Anaerocolumna chitinilytica: one gene and its partner. The protein of the gene in region 1 interacts with the protein of each later gene in a pairwise test. Links are inferred from orthologs where the notes say so. Each region holds a gene or a part of one and is shown on either strand. Other genes may lie near its edges.

What was found.
Region 2: the proteins of topA (region 1) and bsdcttw_RS04010 interact in binary tests that used the Escherichia coli proteins (3 or more experiments, as listed by UniProt). The link is inferred for Anaerocolumna chitinilytica from one-to-one orthologs.

The regions. Positions count from the first base shown.
Region 1 is NZ_AP023368.1:3,692,883-3,702,409, reverse strand. Bases 4,000-6,895 are described here. They hold topA (type I DNA topoisomerase), read left to right. Parts: upstream 4,000-4,365; coding sequence 4,366-6,426; downstream 6,427-6,895. Other genes in these bases: codY (GTP-sensing pleiotropic transcriptional regulator CodY), read left to right, coding at 6,608-6,895; dprA (DNA-processing protein DprA), read left to right, coding at 4,000-4,306. In the rest of the region: bsdcttw_RS16190 (YlmC/YmxH family sporulation protein), read right to left, coding at 1-21; transcriptional regulator NrdR, read left to right, coding at 253-711; bsdcttw_RS16180 (YifB family Mg chelatase-like AAA ATPase), read left to right, coding at 1,629-3,203; more of dprA, read left to right, coding at 3,215-3,999; more of codY, read left to right, coding at 6,896-7,378; flagellar basal body rod protein FlgB, read left to right, coding at 7,688-8,080; flagellar basal body rod protein FlgC, read left to right, coding at 8,322-8,762; flagellar hook-basal body complex protein FliE, read left to right, coding at 8,777-9,088; bsdcttw_RS16145 (flagellar M-ring protein FliF C-terminal domain-containing protein), read left to right, coding at 9,113-9,527. UniProt on the Escherichia coli protein: Releases the supercoiling and torsional tension of DNA, which is introduced during the DNA replication and transcription, by transiently cleaving and rejoining one strand of the DNA duplex.
Region 2 is NZ_AP023368.1:910,807-920,284, forward strand. The notes cover bases 3,467-6,313. They hold bsdcttw_RS04010 (YigZ family protein), read right to left. Parts: upstream 5,297-6,313; coding sequence 4,637-5,296; downstream 3,467-4,636. Other genes in these bases: bsdcttw_RS04000 (transglycosylase domain-containing protein), read right to left, coding at 3,467-3,521; bsdcttw_RS04005 (DUF6514 family protein), read left to right, coding at 4,227-4,520; bsdcttw_RS04015 (DUF4250 domain-containing protein), read right to left, coding at 5,307-5,483; bsdcttw_RS04020 (ammonium transporter), read left to right, coding at 6,052-6,313. Also shown: bsdcttw_RS03990 (stage V sporulation protein AD), read left to right, coding at 1-183; spoVAE (stage V sporulation protein AE), read left to right, coding at 297-653; more of bsdcttw_RS04000, read right to left, coding at 795-3,466; more of bsdcttw_RS04020, read left to right, coding at 6,314-7,356; bsdcttw_RS04025 (sodium ion-translocating decarboxylase subunit beta), read left to right, coding at 7,618-8,799; bsdcttw_RS04030 (replication-associated recombination protein A), read left to right, coding at 9,024-9,478.

The DNA of each region.
Region 1 (9,527 bases):
CCTTAATTCACACAGTCTCATAAGGTAGCCTCCCATGTCTTGATATGCCATTATTAATAAATATATGTAATGGATAAGAATAAAATATCTTGACCGCAGGAATATCTTTCAATATAATCAACTTAAATAGCTAAATAACAAGTAGCGGTTTGAGGGAAAGATAAAGTAATTAGTAGGAAATACATAGTGCATTTTCCTACACAAATTTATGCCGGCGCCTAATATGGCAGTGTTGGCAGTAGGAGGTTAAATATGAGGTGCCCCTTTTGTGGTGACGAAAATACAAGAGTAATTGATTCCAGACCGGCGGAGGACGGAAGTTCCATTCGAAGAAGACGGCAGTGCGATGAATGCTCCAAACGGTTTACTACCTATGAAAAAGTGGAAGCTATTCCTTTGGTAGTAATAAAAAAAGATAACAACAGAGAACCATATGACAGATCTAAAATTGAAGCAGGTGTATTCAGATCCTGTCATAAACGTCCCATATCCGTTGATCAGATGAAATCCTTGGTAGATGAAGTAGAAAATACCATATTTAATAAGGAAGAAAAAGAAATCAAAAGCTCAGCCATTGGTGAAATTTTGATGGATAAACTAAAGGATCTGGATGCGGTGGCTTATGTAAGATTTGCTTCTGTGTACAGGGAATTCAAAGATGTAAATACCTTTATGGATGAACTGAAAAAAATATTGGATTCAAAGCAATAGAGGAAGAAAAATATTGGATTCTAAATAATACAGGATGAGAATTAGGTTGTGGAAGCGGACGAAGAATTAGACTTACTGTTCATGTGTTTTGTTTTCAAGGTTCCTTATTCCACTAGAAACGCCGACAGCTATGACTGGCAGGCAAAACAACTCCAAACTCGCTGGTACTTCTGAGAGAGACGATTATGTATTGTGCTCAGACAGTGGAGTTGTTTTGTCTAGTTATAGTTGCCGGCGTTTAAGTGTCATTAAGAAACCTCTCAAGACAATACACATGAACAGTAAGCCCAATTCTTCTGCGCATTCCAAACATATTTTTATAATTAAACAAATAGTTATAGGATGTAAAAGGATGTTCAAATGATAAGGATGCAAGCAGGTTAACTGTTTTTAACAGATGATATACCTGAGGCAATTGCATATCAATCAGACTTGATAATCTGTCTGAGGGGCAGGTCTTTTTGCCTGCACTGCCAAAGGTAAAGCAGTGAAAACGAAGTTGAGATATGGGATTCTAATAAATATGTTGATCTTGGTCTACTACAATAACCAGATAATTAGGGCTGTGTTCTTTGGGGTTCTATTGAAGGACTCCTAATGATACTTAAAAGGCAGAAATTATGACTAGAGAAAATGATACCATTGTTCGAAGCTCTCATCGCTCCACTATAAAAACAGTCTCAGCGAGTTTGGTATCATTTTCTCTTCCAGGAATAGTTTCTGGCTTTTTAGTGGAATTTGGAGCCCTGAACGAGAAAACCCAAAGAACACAGCCCTAATTATCGTCCATTCCCACAAACTGTCCTTATATCATAATTATATTACAACAATAAGTTTATACTTGTAACCAATCCCAGATTTTGCTATACTACTTATGGATGATGTTCCTTCACATGGAGAGATGTGAAAGGAGCTTAATGTTTAGTAAAGTCTTTAGCGGAGCTGTTCATGGAATTGAGAGCAGGATTGTCACGGTGGAAGCAGATATCAGTGACGGGCTGCCTGTTTTTGATCTGGTAGGGTACCTTGGCTCAGAGGTACGGGAAGCCAGAGAGCGGGTTCGTATTTCTCTGAAGAATTCTGGTTATCGTTTACCGGCCAAACGAATAACCATCAATCTTTCGCCGGCAGATATGCGTAAGGAAGGCACGGCTTTTGACCTGCCCATAGCAGTATCTGTTCTTGTTTCTCTTGGATTTTTAACGGAAGAAAGTCTTGAAAGCACCCTTTTTATCGGAGAACTAAGTTTAAATGGTGAGATAAAGAAAGTTAACGGTGTCCTGCCTATCGTGTATATGGCCTATGAACAGGGCTTTAAAAGGTGTGTCGTTCCGGCTTGCAATGTCAGAGAGGGTGCCGTGGTTCAGGGCATAGAAGTATATGGAGCAGACAGTTTGACGCAACTGGCAGGGTATCTAAACGGAACTCTTCCTATGGAGCCATGTATACTGCGGCAGGAAGAACTTGCACCTGAAAAAGAACCATATGAAGTTGATTTTTCTGATATTTCCGGTCAGAAATTGGCAAAGCGTGCAATTGAAATAGCAGCTTGCGGAATGCATAATATACTTTTAATCGGTCCCCCGGGGTCCGGGAAAACTATGCTTGCAAGAAGGATTCCCACTATTTTACCGGAACTCTCTTTTGAAGAAAGTCTGGAAATATCTAAAATATACAGTGTTTCAGGTCTTCTGAATAATAATCAGTCTTTGATTCGTAACAGACCATTTCGGTCACCACATCACACAATAACCACAACTGCTCTAACGGGCGGCGGTAGATTTCCAATGCCTGGGGAAATTAGTCTTTCTCACCTGGGTGTTTTATTTTTGGATGAGTTTCCGGAATTTAACCGCGGAACGATTGAAATATTAAGGCAGCCTTTGGAAGAGAATGAGATAACCATTACCAGGCTAAACGGAACTTATCGGTATCCGGCTAATCTGATGTTATGTGCCGCCATGAATCCATGTAATTGCGGGTATTACCCTGACAGAAATAAGTGTACTTGTTCTCTGTCACAGGTAAAACATTACTTGGGTAAAATCAGCCGCCCTCTCTTGGACCGGATTGATATCAGTATTGAGGTGCCGCAAACTGATTTTAAAGAACTTAACAAAAGTGCAGGAAGCGTCAATACAGTAGATAAAATATCTGCAGATGAAACTTCAGCAGATGAAACATCTGCTGAGATAAGGGAACGCATCAAAAAGGGAAGACAGATGCAAAAATCGAGATATCAAAAGGAGAATATCCAATTTAATTCTCAGATTACTCCTAAGATGCTCTCTGTCTACTGCAGACTTGGTAAAGAGGAAGAAAGAATAATGGAAGAAGCTTATAAAAGGCTGAATTTAAGTGCCAGGGCTTATCACAGGATATTAAAGGTAGCAAGAACCATAGCTGACCTGGAAGGGGCTGAGGTGGTAAATGTTAATCACTTAAGTGAAGCAATTTGTTACCGCAGCATGGATAAGAAATATTGGGAGTAAAGGAGCAGAATATGACTGAGAAAGAGTATTGGTTTTGGCTGTGTGCTATGACTGAATTGGGACAAAAGAAAAAAGAAGCAATTCTTTCGTTTTTTGTGTCTCCGGAAGCAGCTTTTTGTGAGAAAATGGAAAGTTATTCTAGGATCGAATGTTTAAATGAAAAGGATTTACAAAGGATAGATACAAGCCGAAATAAGAGTAAGATTTCTGAAAGCTATGCTAAACTGGCTGAGAAAAGCATATATTTTGTAACAATAGAGGACGAGGAGTATCCCAGGAAGTTAAAGAATATATATGAACCACCATTGGGTTTATTTTATAAAGGGAGGCTTCCCGCACAAGACCGTATCAATATTGCCGTAGTTGGAGCAAGAAATTGTTCGGATTACGGATTTGATACTGCGAGATTTTTTGCAAAAGAACTAACAATTGCAGGTGCAGGAGTTATAAGTGGCCTTGCGTCAGGCATTGACAGTGCGGCTCATACAGGTGCCATTATTGGAGAGGGAGAGACCTTTGCAGTACTTGGCTGCGGTGTTGATATTTGCTATCCGGTAGAAAATTTCAATCTTTACCTAAAAATTGAAACTAATGGAGGAATTATTTCTGAATACAGTCCCATGACCCAACCAAGGGCTTTTCATTTTCCTATGCGGAACAGAATTATCAGCGGCCTCTCAGATGGGATATTAGTAGTAGAAGCCAGAGAGAAAAGTGGTTCTCTCATTACTGTAGATTATGGGTTGGAGCAAGGAAAAAATATTTATGCTATTCCTGGAAGGCCGGGGGACAAACTTAGTGACGGCTGTAACAATATCCTGAAAATGGGAGCAAAAGTATGTACTAGCCCAGAGGATATCATGGAAGACTATAATAGTCTCTGTAAAAAAATTACTAAAGTCGTGAAAAAAAATGATAATTTACTTGATGCAAATGAAAAAATAGTGTATGCTTGTTTAAGTCGTATCCCAAAACATATAGACGACATAGCAAAGGAGGCTGGTTTTCCAATCGGAACATTGGCTTTCGTGTTATTTCTATTGGAAAGTAAGAATTATATTAAACAAACAAGAGCAAATTATTATGTGACTGATATATTATAGGAAAAGGAGAATGCAATCTCCTTTTATCAAAGCAGGAAATGAGAAATTCAGATAGGGGAGTGCGCATGAATCTAGTTATTGTAGAATCACCGGCAAAGGCGAAAACGATTAAAAAATTTTTAGGTGCAAATTATGAGGTTGTGGCTTCTAACGGGCATGTCAGAGACTTACCCAAAAGCCAGCTTGGCATAGATATAGAGAATGATTTTGAACCCAAGTATATCACTATCAGAGGAAAGGGCGATCTCTTGGCCAAGCTTCGAAAGGAAGTTAAAAAAGCTGATAAAATATATTTGGCAACTGACCCTGACCGTGAAGGAGAAGCCATATCCTGGCATCTTACAAAGACCCTGAAACTGGATGAAAAAGTCAGCAGCCGTATTACTTTTAATGAAATAACTAAGAATGCGGTAAAATCCTCCATTAAGCAGGCAAGAGAAATCGATATAAATTTAGTGGATTCACAGCAGACTCGAAGAATGCTTGACCGTATGGTAGGATACAGTATCAGTCCGCTGTTATGGGCTAAAGTTAAAAGAGGCTTAAGTGCCGGACGTGTTCAATCCGTTGCTCTGCGCATTATCTGTGACAGAGAAGATGAGATTAACGCATTTGTTCCAGAAGAATATTGGACCTTAGAAGGGAACTTTCAGGTAGAAGGTGAGAAAAAGCCGCTGGTAGCAAGGTTTATGCCATCTTCTACAGATAAGAAAAATATTTCTTCTGAAGAAGAAGTAAATAAAATTATGAATGAGCTAAAGAATGCGAAATTCAAAGTCTCTGAAATAAAAAGAGGAGAAAGACAGAAAAAGCCTCCTTTACCCTTTACAACAAGTACCCTACAGCAGGAAGCTGCCAAGACTCTGAATTTTTCTACCTCAAAGACAATGAGACTGGCACAGCAATTATATGAAGGTATAGATGTTAAGGGGCATGGGACTATCGGTCTTATTACCTATTTAAGGACGGATTCCATCCGAATCTCAGAAGAGGCCGATGCCTTTGCGAGAGAATTTATTGAAAAGAACTACGGGGTAAATTATAAGTCTGATACAGAAGAGAAGAAGTCTAACAGCAAGAAAATTCAGGATGCCCATGAAGCTATCCGTCCTACTTACACAGATCTTACACCTGTAATTGTAAAAGAGTCTCTTAGCCGTGATTTATTCCGCTTGTACCAGCTAATATGGAAGAGGTTTGTAGGAAGCAGAATGACACCTGCAAGATATGAGACTATAAATGTGAAGTTAGAAGGAGGAGGTTACAAATTCAGCACCTCCGCTTCAAAGATGGTCTTCGATGGTTATTTAAGTGTTTATTCCGAAGAAGAAGAAAGCGAAAGCAATGCTATGCTTAAGGATATTACCGAAGATTCCAGCGTTAAGCTACTGGACTTCAATCCGGCTCAGCACTTTACACAACCGCTGCCACATTATACGGAAGCTTCTCTTGTTAAGACTCTTGAAGAGCTTGGTATCGGAAGGCCAAGTACCTATTCACCTACCATATCAACCATCCTTGCAAGACGATATATTGTGAAAGAAAATAAGAATCTGTATGTTACGGAAATCGGAGAAGTAGTTAATAAAATAATGAAAGAAGCATTTCCAAGTATAGTAGATGTGAATTTTACAGCGAACTTAGAATCTCTGTTAGATAAAGTTGAGGATGGAAGTGTTACCTGGAAAACAGTAGTACGTAATTTTTACCCGGATCTTGAAGAAGCTGTTAACAATGCAAAAAACAGTCTGGAAGAAATTAAGATCGAGGATGAAAAAACCGATATCATATGCGAAGAATGTGGCAGAAATATGGTTATAAAATATGGACCCCACGGAAAATTTTTAGCCTGCCCTGGATTTCCGGAATGCCGCAATACAAAACCTTACCTTGAGAAAATTGGAGTTTCCTGCCCTTTATGCGGAAAAGAAGTCGTAATCCGAAAGACAAAAAAAGGCCGTAAATACTATGGCTGTGAGAATAATCCGGAATGCGAATTCATGTCATGGCAGAAACCTACAGATAAAAAATGTCCTAAATGCGGGAATGTCCTAATAGAAAAAGGCAATAGTCTGGTTTGTTCCGATGATAAATGTGGCTTTATTGTTGTTAATAAATGAGAAATATAAGAAAAACAGATAAATTTAATTAAAATGTGCGTCAAAAACGAGAAAAAGCTATTGTTTTTATGAAAAAGGTATGATAATATTTATCTATTATAAATGACCGGTATCACTTGTATACTTTTACTGGTTATTTTAAAATCAGGTCAACAAGCGGGGGGTACTGGGAGGTTATAGCATGAGTGTACAATTACTGGATAAGACGAGAAAGATTAATAAGTTGCTGCACAATAACAATTCTCATAAAGTTGTTTTTAACGACATCTGTGAGGTGTTAAGTGAGATTCTGGAGTCCAATATTCTGGTAATCAGCAAAAAAGGCAAAGTTTTGGGGATTAAAAACAGAGAAGATATTGTGGAAATCAAGGAATTAATTAAGGATGCAGTTGGCGGTTATATTGACCAGATGCTGAATGAAAGACTTCTGAATATTCTGTCCACGAAGGAAAATGTCAATTTGTTGACTCTTGGATTTGAATTAGATACAGATATCACCTACCAGGCAATAATTATTCCGATTGATATTGCCGGAGAACGTCTGGGAACATTGTTCCTGTATAAGAGCCAAAAGCCTTATGATTTGGATGATATCATTCTCAGTGAATATGGAACAACAGTAGTAGGTCTTGAAATGATGCGTTCCGTAAATGAAGAAAGTGCAGAGGAAAATCGTAAAGTGCAGATTGTCAAGTCTGCAATTAGTACATTATCTTTTTCAGAACTGGAAGCTATCATTCATATTTTTGAAGAACTGGAAGGAAATGAGGGCATACTGGTTGCAAGTAAGATTGCTGACAGAGTCGGTATCACAAGATCCGTAATCGTAAATGCCTTAAGAAAATTCGAAAGTGCGGGAGTAATTGAATCACGTTCCTCCGGTATGAAAGGAACCTATATTAAGGTGCTGAATGATGTTGTTTTTGATGAATTAAGGAAATTAAATAAATAATTGGATAAAGGATAACTGGGAATGGCTGGTTTGTAAATATAAGATTAAACTTGCAAATTATTGTAATTTGCAAGTTTTTTTATTTGTCTATTTTAGTGTTGTGCAATGTGCTGTATGTCGAATTAAGTCAGGTCAAAAAACCCGTGATTTCTACAAATAAAAATGCAAAATTTGCTTTAAATAGTATATCTGAGCCTGTATTAGAAGAATTTACATTATATGATATAATAGTACTAATTTCAAAAAATTAACTTGTTTTTTTGTCGTAATATATTTATAATTGAATCTAGTTACGAAAGGAGTGTAAGTATGATAAATTCAGATGTATTCAACTATGTAAACATACTAAACAAAGCGGCCGATGCTACTTGGACAAGAGGCAAATTGTTGGTTAACAATCTCGCTAATGTCAGTACTCCGGGATTTAAAAGACAGGACATTGAATTTCAGTCATATTTGGCTAATGCACTACAGCAAGGGGCAGGCACTCTCGACAAAAAGGTAGCTAGCGTGAATTTAGAATCTATTCAGCCAACAATATATACAGATAATGCAAATCTAAGCTATAAACTTGACGGTAATAATGTTGATATAGATACAGAATCAGCAAATGTTGCAGAAAATCAGATTACAAATAGTGCTTTGCTGGAAGCAATGACGCAAGAGTTCAGTAGAATTAGAACAGCATTATCAAACGCCTAAAGTAAGTTATACACTGAAACCATGAGAGTGTTAACTTGGCGGCGTGAGATTGAATCTGGATATTTAATTATTGGTATTAAATAAATTAAAGTGTGTTGCAGAAAAGATTAAATTCTGTCGGAAGTAAATTATGGGGAATAAAATTTTCTGGCAGAACAAAAAGGTTAAGCCGAAAAAAGAAGTATTCTGTTAGAACTAAAACTTTCTGTTACACACCATATGATAGCTAGGAGGAAAACAGATGTCCGTTATTGACGCAATGAATATAAGTGCAAGCGGGATGACAGCGCAAAGGCTCCGCATGGATATTATATCTCAAAATATCGCCAACGTAAATACGACAAGAGATGAGAATGGAAACCCTTACAGGCGAAAAATTTTAGTATTTGAAGAAAGGCAGCAAACACCTTTTGCTCAGATTCTTGGGGGGAAGATTAGTCAGGCGGCAGGTTCGGGAGTAAAAGTAACAGAAATCAAAGAGGATACAAAGACGGCCATGAACAAGGTATATGATCCTTCTCATCCGGATGCTGATGAAAATGGTTATGTAACATATCCAAATGTAAACACCGTGACAGAGATGGCTAATATGATTGATGCATCTAGGGCTTATGAGGCGAATGTTACTGCTTTTAATTCAATAAAGAGTATGGCTTTAAAAGGTCTTGAAGTAGGAAAATAACGGGGGATTAACAAATGAATGTTACACTTCTGAATGGGATATCAAATCTCAATGCATTTAAAAATGAAAATATGGGAGTAGAAAAGACCACAAGAAATAATGCTTTTGAAAATGTGTTTCAATCTGCTCTTTCTATGTTAAATGAAACTAATGACTTGTCGAATGCTGCAAAAGAAGCAGAAGTATCCTATGCCTTAGGGTTGTCTGATAATACTTATGACCTTCAGGTTGCGCAGGAAAAAGCCAATCTATCATTGCAGTATACTGTTCAGGTGAGAAATAAAGTATTAGAAGCCTATAAAGAGATTATGAATCTCCAATTCTAACAATGAAACTTAAGGAGCAGTATAATGGTTGACAGACTAAAACAAATACCGGTGCAGTTACTTAACCAATGGAATAAGTATACCAGTAAACAAAAGACAATCATCATCTCAGTGGTTGCGGTAATATTTCTTGCACTGGTCATTCTGGTTACTGTGATGAACCGGACGGATTATAAGAAATTAATGACAGGGGAAACTACAAAAGATGTAAGTACTGTTGTAGGTCTGTTGAAAGATGAGGGAATCGGTTATAAATTAAGCAGTGACGGTATGACCATCAATGTTGATAAGAAAAAGTTTTCGGATGCGCTACTTGTGGTCTACGGCAGCGATATTCCTACAAGCGGACTTACTTTGGATCAATTGGTAAGCAATGATTTAAGTACAACAAACAGTGACAGAAATCTTAAGAATCACTTATATGTACAAACTGAAATCA
Region 2 (9,478 bases), 2.8 Mb from region 1 along the record:
GGAGGAAGCGGCTGCGGCTGCAGTGCAATCACCTTAACAGGTTATGTTCTGCCAAAGCTTCGCAGGAGGGAGTGGAAGAGGGTTCTCTTTGTTCCTACCGGTGCCTTACTGTCTACGGTTAGTTTTAATGAGGGAAACCCTGTTCCGGGCATTGCGCATGCAGTTGTAATTGAAGGGTTATAAATTTGGTTATAAAATTATTTTTACATCAGGGATTTAACGATACAAAATGATATAAAGTTAAGAATCTTAGATAACTATTTATGGGCTTATTTAAGATTGCAGAAAGGATTCCTATGGACTATTTGAAAGCTTTTTTGATTGGCGGAGCAATTTGTTTTATTGTACAGATATTTATGGACAATACGAAACTCATGCCGGGACGTATCATGGTTATTCTGGTTTGTCTGGGAGCTGTGTTAGGCGCAGTGGGACTCTATGAACCCTTTGCAAAGTGGGCTGGTGCAGGAGCCACTGTTCCCCTCAGCGGCTTTGGTAATTCTCTATTTCAGGGGATTAAGGATGGTATAGATAAAGATGGATTTTTAGGAATATTTAAAGGCGGTCTGACAGCCACCTCTGCAGGTATTGCAGGAGCATTGATATTCAGCTATATTGCTTCGTTAATATTTGAACCTAAGATGAAAGAGTAAAAGCAATCATGATTTGATTTGGATTTCTGATAAGTATTAAATTGTGTATGTATTGTTTGATAATACAGTAAGAATAGTAAAACAGCAGGTGCCATTTTGTTAGAACAAGTGACATCTGCTGTTTTTATTTATAAGAGCTATTTAATTTCCATAATCGTAGTTAAATTCCGAATCAGTAGTATCTTCATCAGTACCATTATCACCAGTGTTTTCGGTATCTGCTCCATTATTTACTCCTCCGGTATTGCCGGCATCCGCCGGTGGAGTAGTCACAGGCGGCGTTATACTTGGAGTAGTTGTAGTTCCAGGAGGTGGAATAAGGTTCTGCAGCCCTGAGTTTTTAGCGTTGTGTATCTTACAGGTATCCTTTGGCAGTATATAAGGAGTATCCTTTGTTTTATCGGTTTCCTCTTTGACCAGCAATACCTTTTCAACTACTTTAGCTTTGGGACAGAAATCATTTGCAATATCGCCTGAAATTGTACAGATAGGAACTTTTACATGAACATCACATTTTTCAGTAGGTTCTGTGTTTTTTGCGAAATATTCGCTGATTACGGTGGAACCGCCTTCGTATTTGTCACATAGTCCATCCACAGCCAGTTTACCGCTCTGTGTACAGATGTTACGTTGAACAATGGAATCCGGCATGGTAAAGGGAACTGATTCAAGCTTGTATTCTTTGTGAATCTTTTCCATAACATCCCGCCAGATAATCTTTTGATAGCTTGTATTTGTCTGTGTTTTGTTGTTATCGAAGCCAGACCAGATACCGGCGGTATAATAAGGAGTGAAACCTGCGAACCATAAGTCATTTTCATCAGAAGTCGTACCGGTCTTACCTGCAATTGGCATATTATAGTTCTGGAACTTCACTAAAGTACCGGTTCCCTTCTTTACAACATCCTCCATTGCGTTGGTTAGGAGGAAAGCGGTAGACTCCATCATAACCTGACGTACCGTTGACTTGTTTTTCAATAATACCTTGTTATCATGGTCTAATATCTTTGTATAGAATATAGGCTTTGAATATACACCACCATTGGCAATAGCAGCATAAGCAGCTGTCAGTTCGAGGTTGGAAACACCTTTTGTAATACCACCTAATGCCAGGGAAAGGTTAATATCAGAATAAGTCTTACCGGTGTCAGAGGTCATATTGTCTACAAGTGTGGTAAAACCAAGCTTCTGAAGGTAGTCAAAACCAACTTTTGGAGTTACTTTTTCCAGGGTTTTAACAGTAACAACATTCATTGACCTGGTAATAGCTTTTCGAAGAGTAGTTAACCCTTCATAATTCTCACCATACCAGTTGTTAACGTACTTATCTGTGCCCGGATATTTATAAGGAGCATCATCTACTACCGTTGCCAATGTCATACCGGCTGAGTCAAGGGCAGGCAGGTAAGTTGAGAGAACCTTAAAGGTGGAACCTGGCTGTCTGGTAGTATTTGTAGCACGGTTTAAAGTACGGTTGCCGGTCTTTTCTCCACGTCCGCCGATGAGACCTACAACATATCCCGTATGCTGATCCATGATTACCATAGAAGATTGAGGCTGGATGATAAGGCTGTTTTTTTCACCGAGAATCGTATCGCCGGCTTCAACTTTTGCAGCTTTGAAGTCATCAATGAGTTTAAGTGCTTTATCCTTTGAGGAAAAATACGCGTTAGTCATATGCCCATAAGCTAATAAATCATTTGTGTGATAATGTACGGTTTTTCCGCTCTTTTTCTCAATAGAAAGAGCATAGGTTAATTCCCAGAAAGAGTCCGTACCCAATTTAGGAAAATAACTTTCATCGGTATAAACATCGTCAAGAACAGATTGGACCTTGGAATCTAGGGTTGTATAAATGTTTAATCCGCCGCTATAGAGGGTATTGCTGGCCTGCGTATAAGTATAACCCTTCTCTTCCTGTAAGTCAGCGATAACCTGTTCGATCAGCTCATCGACAAAATAACTGTTATAGGAGGACGACTCAACCTGTTCTTCATTTACAGACTGTATACGGGAATAAACATCATCAGCTACAGCTTCCTTATATTCTTCTTCCGTACATTTGTCCAGACGCTTCATGTTATCAAGAATCTGTAAACGTCGCTGGGAATTGTTTTCCGGATGAGAGATAGGATTCATATTGGTAGGTGACTGGGCGATTGCAGCAATAACGGCTGCTTCCGATAAGGTAAGGTCAGCCACGTCTTTATCAAAGTAACGCTTAGAGGCAGTCTGCACACCATAAGTTCCGGCACCTAGATTAATCGTATTCATATAGTATTCCAGTATCTGCTCTTTACTAAGTTTTTGCTCCAACTGAATAGCCAGATACTGTTCTTGTATCTTACGGACCGCACGGTCCATAAAGTTATCCTCAGCACCGCCGTTAAATACTTGATTTTTTATTAACTGCTGGGTTATAGTACTGGCACCCTGGTCAAAATCACCTGTTTTGACACCAAGCAGAAAGGCTCGGAAGATACCTTGCATATCAATTCCGTTATGCTGATAAAAACGCTCGTCCTCAATACTGATAAAGCAATTCTGTAATACGGTAGGTATTTTGTCTATCGTAACATATACACGATTCGATTCAGCACCAATTAAAGTATCAATTAAATTTCCGTCTTTGTCATATATATTGGTAGTAAAGCCTTTTGGTGCCAAATTAATCTGATCTACGCTGGGGGCACTGTCTGCAAGTCCCTTTAGAACACCGAATCCTAAATAAGAGCCGATAATTATAATAGAAACCAAGCCTACCAGAATCAACCTGAATGCGGTAACGCTTATCTTAGTTGATATCTTTCTGGAAGCAGATCTGATATATTGCTGCTTTTTGGCGGTTCCCTTCTTGCTAAAATCCATATTAAACCTCCATGTTGCCAACACCGTTGATATTGGTGTTAACACAAATTTGTATAGGAATATGTTCTATCTAATTCCTACGAATCAACATATTGTTAATGTCCCAAAATCTTTCTCAGCCAACGGCCGCAAATCTGGGCATCAGCACAAATTTGTGTAGGAAAAAATGTCTTCTATTTTTTCCTACTATTTCGTTATTATATCAAATACAGCCTTTAAAATAAAGAAATATTTTGTTTATACAGTATAGGTACTAAATGTGCAGCACTTGATAAATGCCGTCATTTATATTTTAACAAGGAACTTTAGGAAGAAATTTTGAAATTTTATGTTTCCATTATTGACTAACAATTTCTGACTATACAACACAAGATATATTATATAACTTTCATTCAAATATGTTAAGTATACACAAAGTTGGTGGTTTCATATGTTGAAACCAGGTAGTTATGCACACATGCTACAAAGTGTAGCGCAAGAAAAAACTCTAAAAATGTTAAAAATATCACAGAACATGTTGTAAAAATATAGTTATTCACACAAAAATTTACAATATGTGAAATTTGACTATTTTAGATTCTTAAAATGTGAATAATCCGAAAATTATAGCTTTATTTTATATTGTGTTAAAGATATAATAGCCATAGTTTATTATTTCTATTATTGCAATATTATTTAATAATTTTCAGATATTTTGGAGGGGCAATGGAAAAATTATTTTTAGAAGGAACAAAGAAGATAATGCTGGAAAATGAGCAGGAACTTATTTTTGACTATTATTTAGTAGAAGAAAGCAGGGGAAGTCAGAATGAGGAAAAGCTTTATGGAATTAAGGTATTCCAGCATATGAGGGATCATCTTTTGGTAGAGTATTCGGAACCTATCTCTGATTCAAGAGAAGTAGTAAAGGATATGATACATAAGCTCTGGAGAAATGATGTTACACTTATTACAATGCTAGAAATAGTAGATGACTTAGTTACAGAATGTATGCAGTAGTTTTACCGAGGGAAACAAATGGAATGTAATATCAGATAATAGAATAATAAAACTAAGGGAAACAGTTAAGAAAGGAACTATGCCAAACAAAAACAGATTTGGATATAGTTCCTTTCTTAATTATCAATAAAAGTAATGATGTTACCATTTACTACAGAGAATAAAAGCTTCTCGCCCTCAGCTAAGTTAAGTTTACCGGCAGTAAGCTCTACAAGACTTTGCTGAAAGGCAGTAAAGGCATCAACAGGAATTAAAAGTGTAAGGGTTACCTTATCCAGATATTCCTCCTTAAGCAAGAAAATACCCATTTTAGCTATAGTATACTTTAGCTTTCCTGTTAAAGTATAATCAATCTGCAGCTCTGATTTAATACATGGTGACTTCTCTATAATCTGTGCATTAAGAAGGCCTTCTTTCGCCGCACTTTGATAAGCATGAACCAGTCCGCCTGTACCAAGCAGTGTTCCGCCAAAATAGCGTGTAACTACTATAAGTATGTTGCGAAGATTTTCTTGTATAAGTAAATCCATGATGGGCATTCCGGCAGTTTTAGCCGGTTCCCCATCATCACTTAATCGTTTCAGCTCATTCTTGCGGCCAATCACATAGGCAAAGCAGTTATGCCTGGCAGCAGGATGTTCCTTTTTTACCTGATCAATATACCGAAGGGCTTCTTCTTCAGTAGAAATTGGGTAGATGGAAGCAATAAATCGGGACTTTTTAACGGATACTTCACCTGTAGCGTAATCGTATACCGTTCGGAAACTTTCGTTCATTGCCCTCTCCTTATCTGAATTGATTGAGTTCGGAAATATATTCGTAGTGAATGATATTTAACTTCTCTTTTAAATCCTGCTCATTAATTTCCAGTGTTTCGCATAATTCTGCTAAGTTCTTAAATGTATCTCTCAATTGGGTATTGACATAACTTAACAGTATAAACGGGTCTTTGGGCAGTGTCATGATGTCCTCCTAAGCAGTATTTTTCATTATTATATCATAAGGTTACATAAAACAAAATAGTGAAATCTATAGCAAAAAGCAGATATTATTTATTTCAATATAAAAAATAACTGAATTACTTAAAACTGATTATATGTACAAGTACTTTAATTTCTATAAAAATAAATCCGAAAGGACTAAAGTATTTAGAGAATATTAATAAAAATGTTATATTAATAGAAAAAGTATTGTAATCCCAAATTAGTGTGATATAATATCTTCATTCTAAGAAAAATTTAACAGGTTCTAATAATTCTTGGAAAGTCATGAGCAGATAAGTATTATGATATAAATTAATATGTTAATAATAGGTGGCAATGTAGTCAAAGCTTTTTAGCTTTGACTTTTTTGATTTCTGGTGAAGAATATTATCAATACCTTTAATAGCAGGACATTGGAGTCAGGGAAGCAATCCTTGACTCCATTTTTTTATCATTTGCAAGAGGGAAGGTTCGAAAGAAATATACACTTCTAATGAAGAACTTTTGTTAGAAATGGATATAAAAAGAAATAGGAAAGGAAGTTTAATATGGAGATAGGAGATTTGAAGGTAGGATTGGACACAGTCTGGGTTTTAGTTACAGCATTTCTGGTATTTTTTATGAATCTGGGATTTGCATCGGTAGAAAGTGGATTTGCAAGGTCAAAAAATGCAGTCAACATTCTATCCAAAAATTTTATTGTTTTTGCTGTCTCATCCTTAGGGTTCCTTTTGCTGGGATGGGGTCTCATGTTTGGCGACGGCAATGGTTTCATTGGGCTGAAAGGTTTATTTTTCGTAGGAGGAGCGGATAACTCACCTGCTATCGGAGATGCCTATTCAGGAGTTTATTCTGCAATATCCTGGACAGGAGTACCGTTATGGGCGAAATTTTTCTTCCAACTTGTATTTTGTGGGACTGCTGCTACGATTGTTTCCGGAGCAGTAGCAGAAAGAATTAAGTATATTTCTTTTATTGTATTTTCTTTCGCTCTTACCTTAGTTATATATCCAATCGTAGGCCATTGGATTTGGGGTGGCGGTTGGCTTGCAGGACTTGGATTTTGGGATTTCGCTGGTTCAACAGTTGTTCACAGCGTAGGTGGATGGGCAGCGTTAACCGGTGCAATAATCCTTGGTCCCAGAATCGGAAAATACACCAATGGGAAAGCAAATACCATTCCGGGGCATAATATGTCACTGGCTACAATCGGTGCATTAGTTCTTTGGCTTGGATGGTTTGGATTCAATCCCGGCTCCACCATGGCAGCAGATCCAAACTCAATTTCTCATATTGTTGTAACTACCAATACAGCAGGTATTGTGGCAGTTCTTACAGCAACGGCAACTTCCTGGATAGTTATTGGAAAACCGGATCTTGGTATGAGTATAAATGGTCTGCTGGCAGGACTGGTTGCTATTACAGCACCTTGTGCTTTTGTCAGTGTTCCCGCTTCTTTGCTTATCGGTGCAATAGCCGGAGTTATTGTGGTATTTGCCGTATTGTTCTTTGATAAGATTAAGGTGGATGACCCGGTAGGTGCTCTTTCCGTACATCTGGTGAATGGTATATTCGGTACGATCTGTGTGGGATTATTTGCACAAGATGGCATTACCGGAGCTTCAACAGGTAATGGACTATTCTATGGAGGCGGTTTTAAGCTTCTTGGAACGCAGCTTTTAGGTATTATAGTTGTAGGAGCATTTGTTGTCGCCTCGACCTCTATTGTTTGGTTTATTATTAAAGCAACTCTTGGTCTGCGTGTTAGCCAGGAAGAAGAAATTCAAGGACTTGATATAGGTGAACATGGCAGTCAGGCATATCCTGACTTTGCCCCAAATGTAAAGGAATAGTAGGAATATCCAATCAGGGGTTAGATATTCAGGAAAGAGGTTAATATGAGTGATTTATTTTATATACCATTTGAGGTATTTGGTTTAGGTTTCGTTATGGCAATGAGCATTTCTGTTTTTATGAAGTTATTAATGAATTCCATCAGACATTTTTCAAGAAATAAGAAAGCTAATATATAACGTTAAATTTAGAAGTAATCGTAAATAGAAAGTAAGGTGCTTATTATCAATATTTTTGAATTGTTTCAGGGAATAGGCTCCATGTTTCAGCAGGAACCGGCTATTGTTATTGCAAGAGTATTACTCATATTTCTTGGGTTTTTATTGGTTTATTTAGGGGCAAAACGTGTTTTAGAACCGCTTATTATGATTCCTATGGGATTTGGCATGTCGGCTATTAATGCAGGTGTCTTGATTATAAAGGCATCGGGAGATTTAAGTAATCTTTTTATTTCTCCCATGACAACGGATACCAATGGGCTAATGAATGTTATGCAGATTGATTTTTTGCAGCCTATCTATACGTTTACTTTCAGCAATGGCTTAATAGCCTGTCTGGTATTTATGGGAATCGGAATTATTTGTGATGTGGGTATGGTACTTTCCCATCCGTTCATTGGTATGTTTATTGCCATGTGCGCAGAGCTTGGAACAGTAGCTACCTATCCGGTGGCAAGGTTACTGGGATTAGAACCCGGAGCAGCTGCCGCAGTATCTATAATAGGCGGTGCTGACGGACCAATGGTATTATTTGCTTCCTTGAAACTGGCACCGGATTTATTTGTTCCAATTACTATTGTAGCTTATCTGTATTTAAGCTTGACTTATGGCGGTTATCCTTTTCTGATTCGCTTACTGATACCCAAGAGACTCAGAGGGTGTGTAATCATTACAAAAAATAAAAGTGCGGCTAATATACCTTCCAAAGATAAGTTAATCTTTGCGGTTATTGCAAATGCAGTATTTTGCTTGTTGTTTCCTGTAGCAGCACCGTTGTTTATTAGCTTTTTTCTTGGAATTGCAATCAGAGAAGCTGGGATTCCACAATATACTAAGTTAATTGAAGAAGGGTTCTTGTATACGGCGACCTTTTTTCTTGGTTTAATTCTTGGAGTGTTATGTGATGCACAGACAATAATGAATCCAAAGATTTTATTATTATTATTGCTTGGAATGCTTGCACTTCTTCTTTCGGGAATAGGAGGAATTATCGGGGGATATATAGTATATCTGGTTTCAGGTAAGAATTTTAATCCTGTCGTTGGAATAGCCGGTGTTTCTTGTGTTCCTACCACAGCAAAAGTTGCGCAAAAAGAAGTTTCTAAAATCAATAAAATGAGTTTTATTCTAGAGTATGCTTTAAGTGCAAATATCTGTGGGGTGATTACCACAGCAATTCTTACAGGAATTTATATTACCTTAGTATCACCTCTGTTGAAATAAGATATTTCGATTTGCAAAAAAATCTCAGTCTGCCATAATAATGTGCAGGCTGGGATTTTTTTAATTGTGGGCTATTTTAGAAGTTAAGATATTGTGTATTCTCACTATAAATTGGGAGGGAAAATGTTTATTTGAGTTGACTCGAATACAAATATTCTATAAAATAAAAGAACAAAGGTTTGTATGGTATTAGTGACATATACCGTACAGAAATGGAGCGGGTTATGGATTTATTTGAATATATGAGGGAAACAAATAAAGAGAAAGAGGCACCACTGGCTAACAGGCTGCGTCCCAGGACATTGGATGAGGTTGTAGGGCAGGAGCATATTATTGGAAAGGACAAGCTGCTGTACAGGGCGATTAAAGCAGATAAGATAAGCTCTATCATATTTTATGGTCCCCCAGGGACGGGTAAGACTACTCTGGCCAAGGTGATTGCAGGTACCACCAGTGCGGCTTTTCTCCAATTGAACGCTACGGTAGCAGGAAAAAAAGATATGGAAGAAGTGATTGCCCAGGCGAAAGATAATATGGGTATGTATGGAAAGAGAACCATATTGTTTGTAGACGAGATACATCGTTTTAATAAAGGGCAGCAGGATTATCTGTTACCTTTTGTGGAGGACGGAACAATTGTCTTAATCGGTGCAACCACAGAAAATCCCTATTTTGAGGT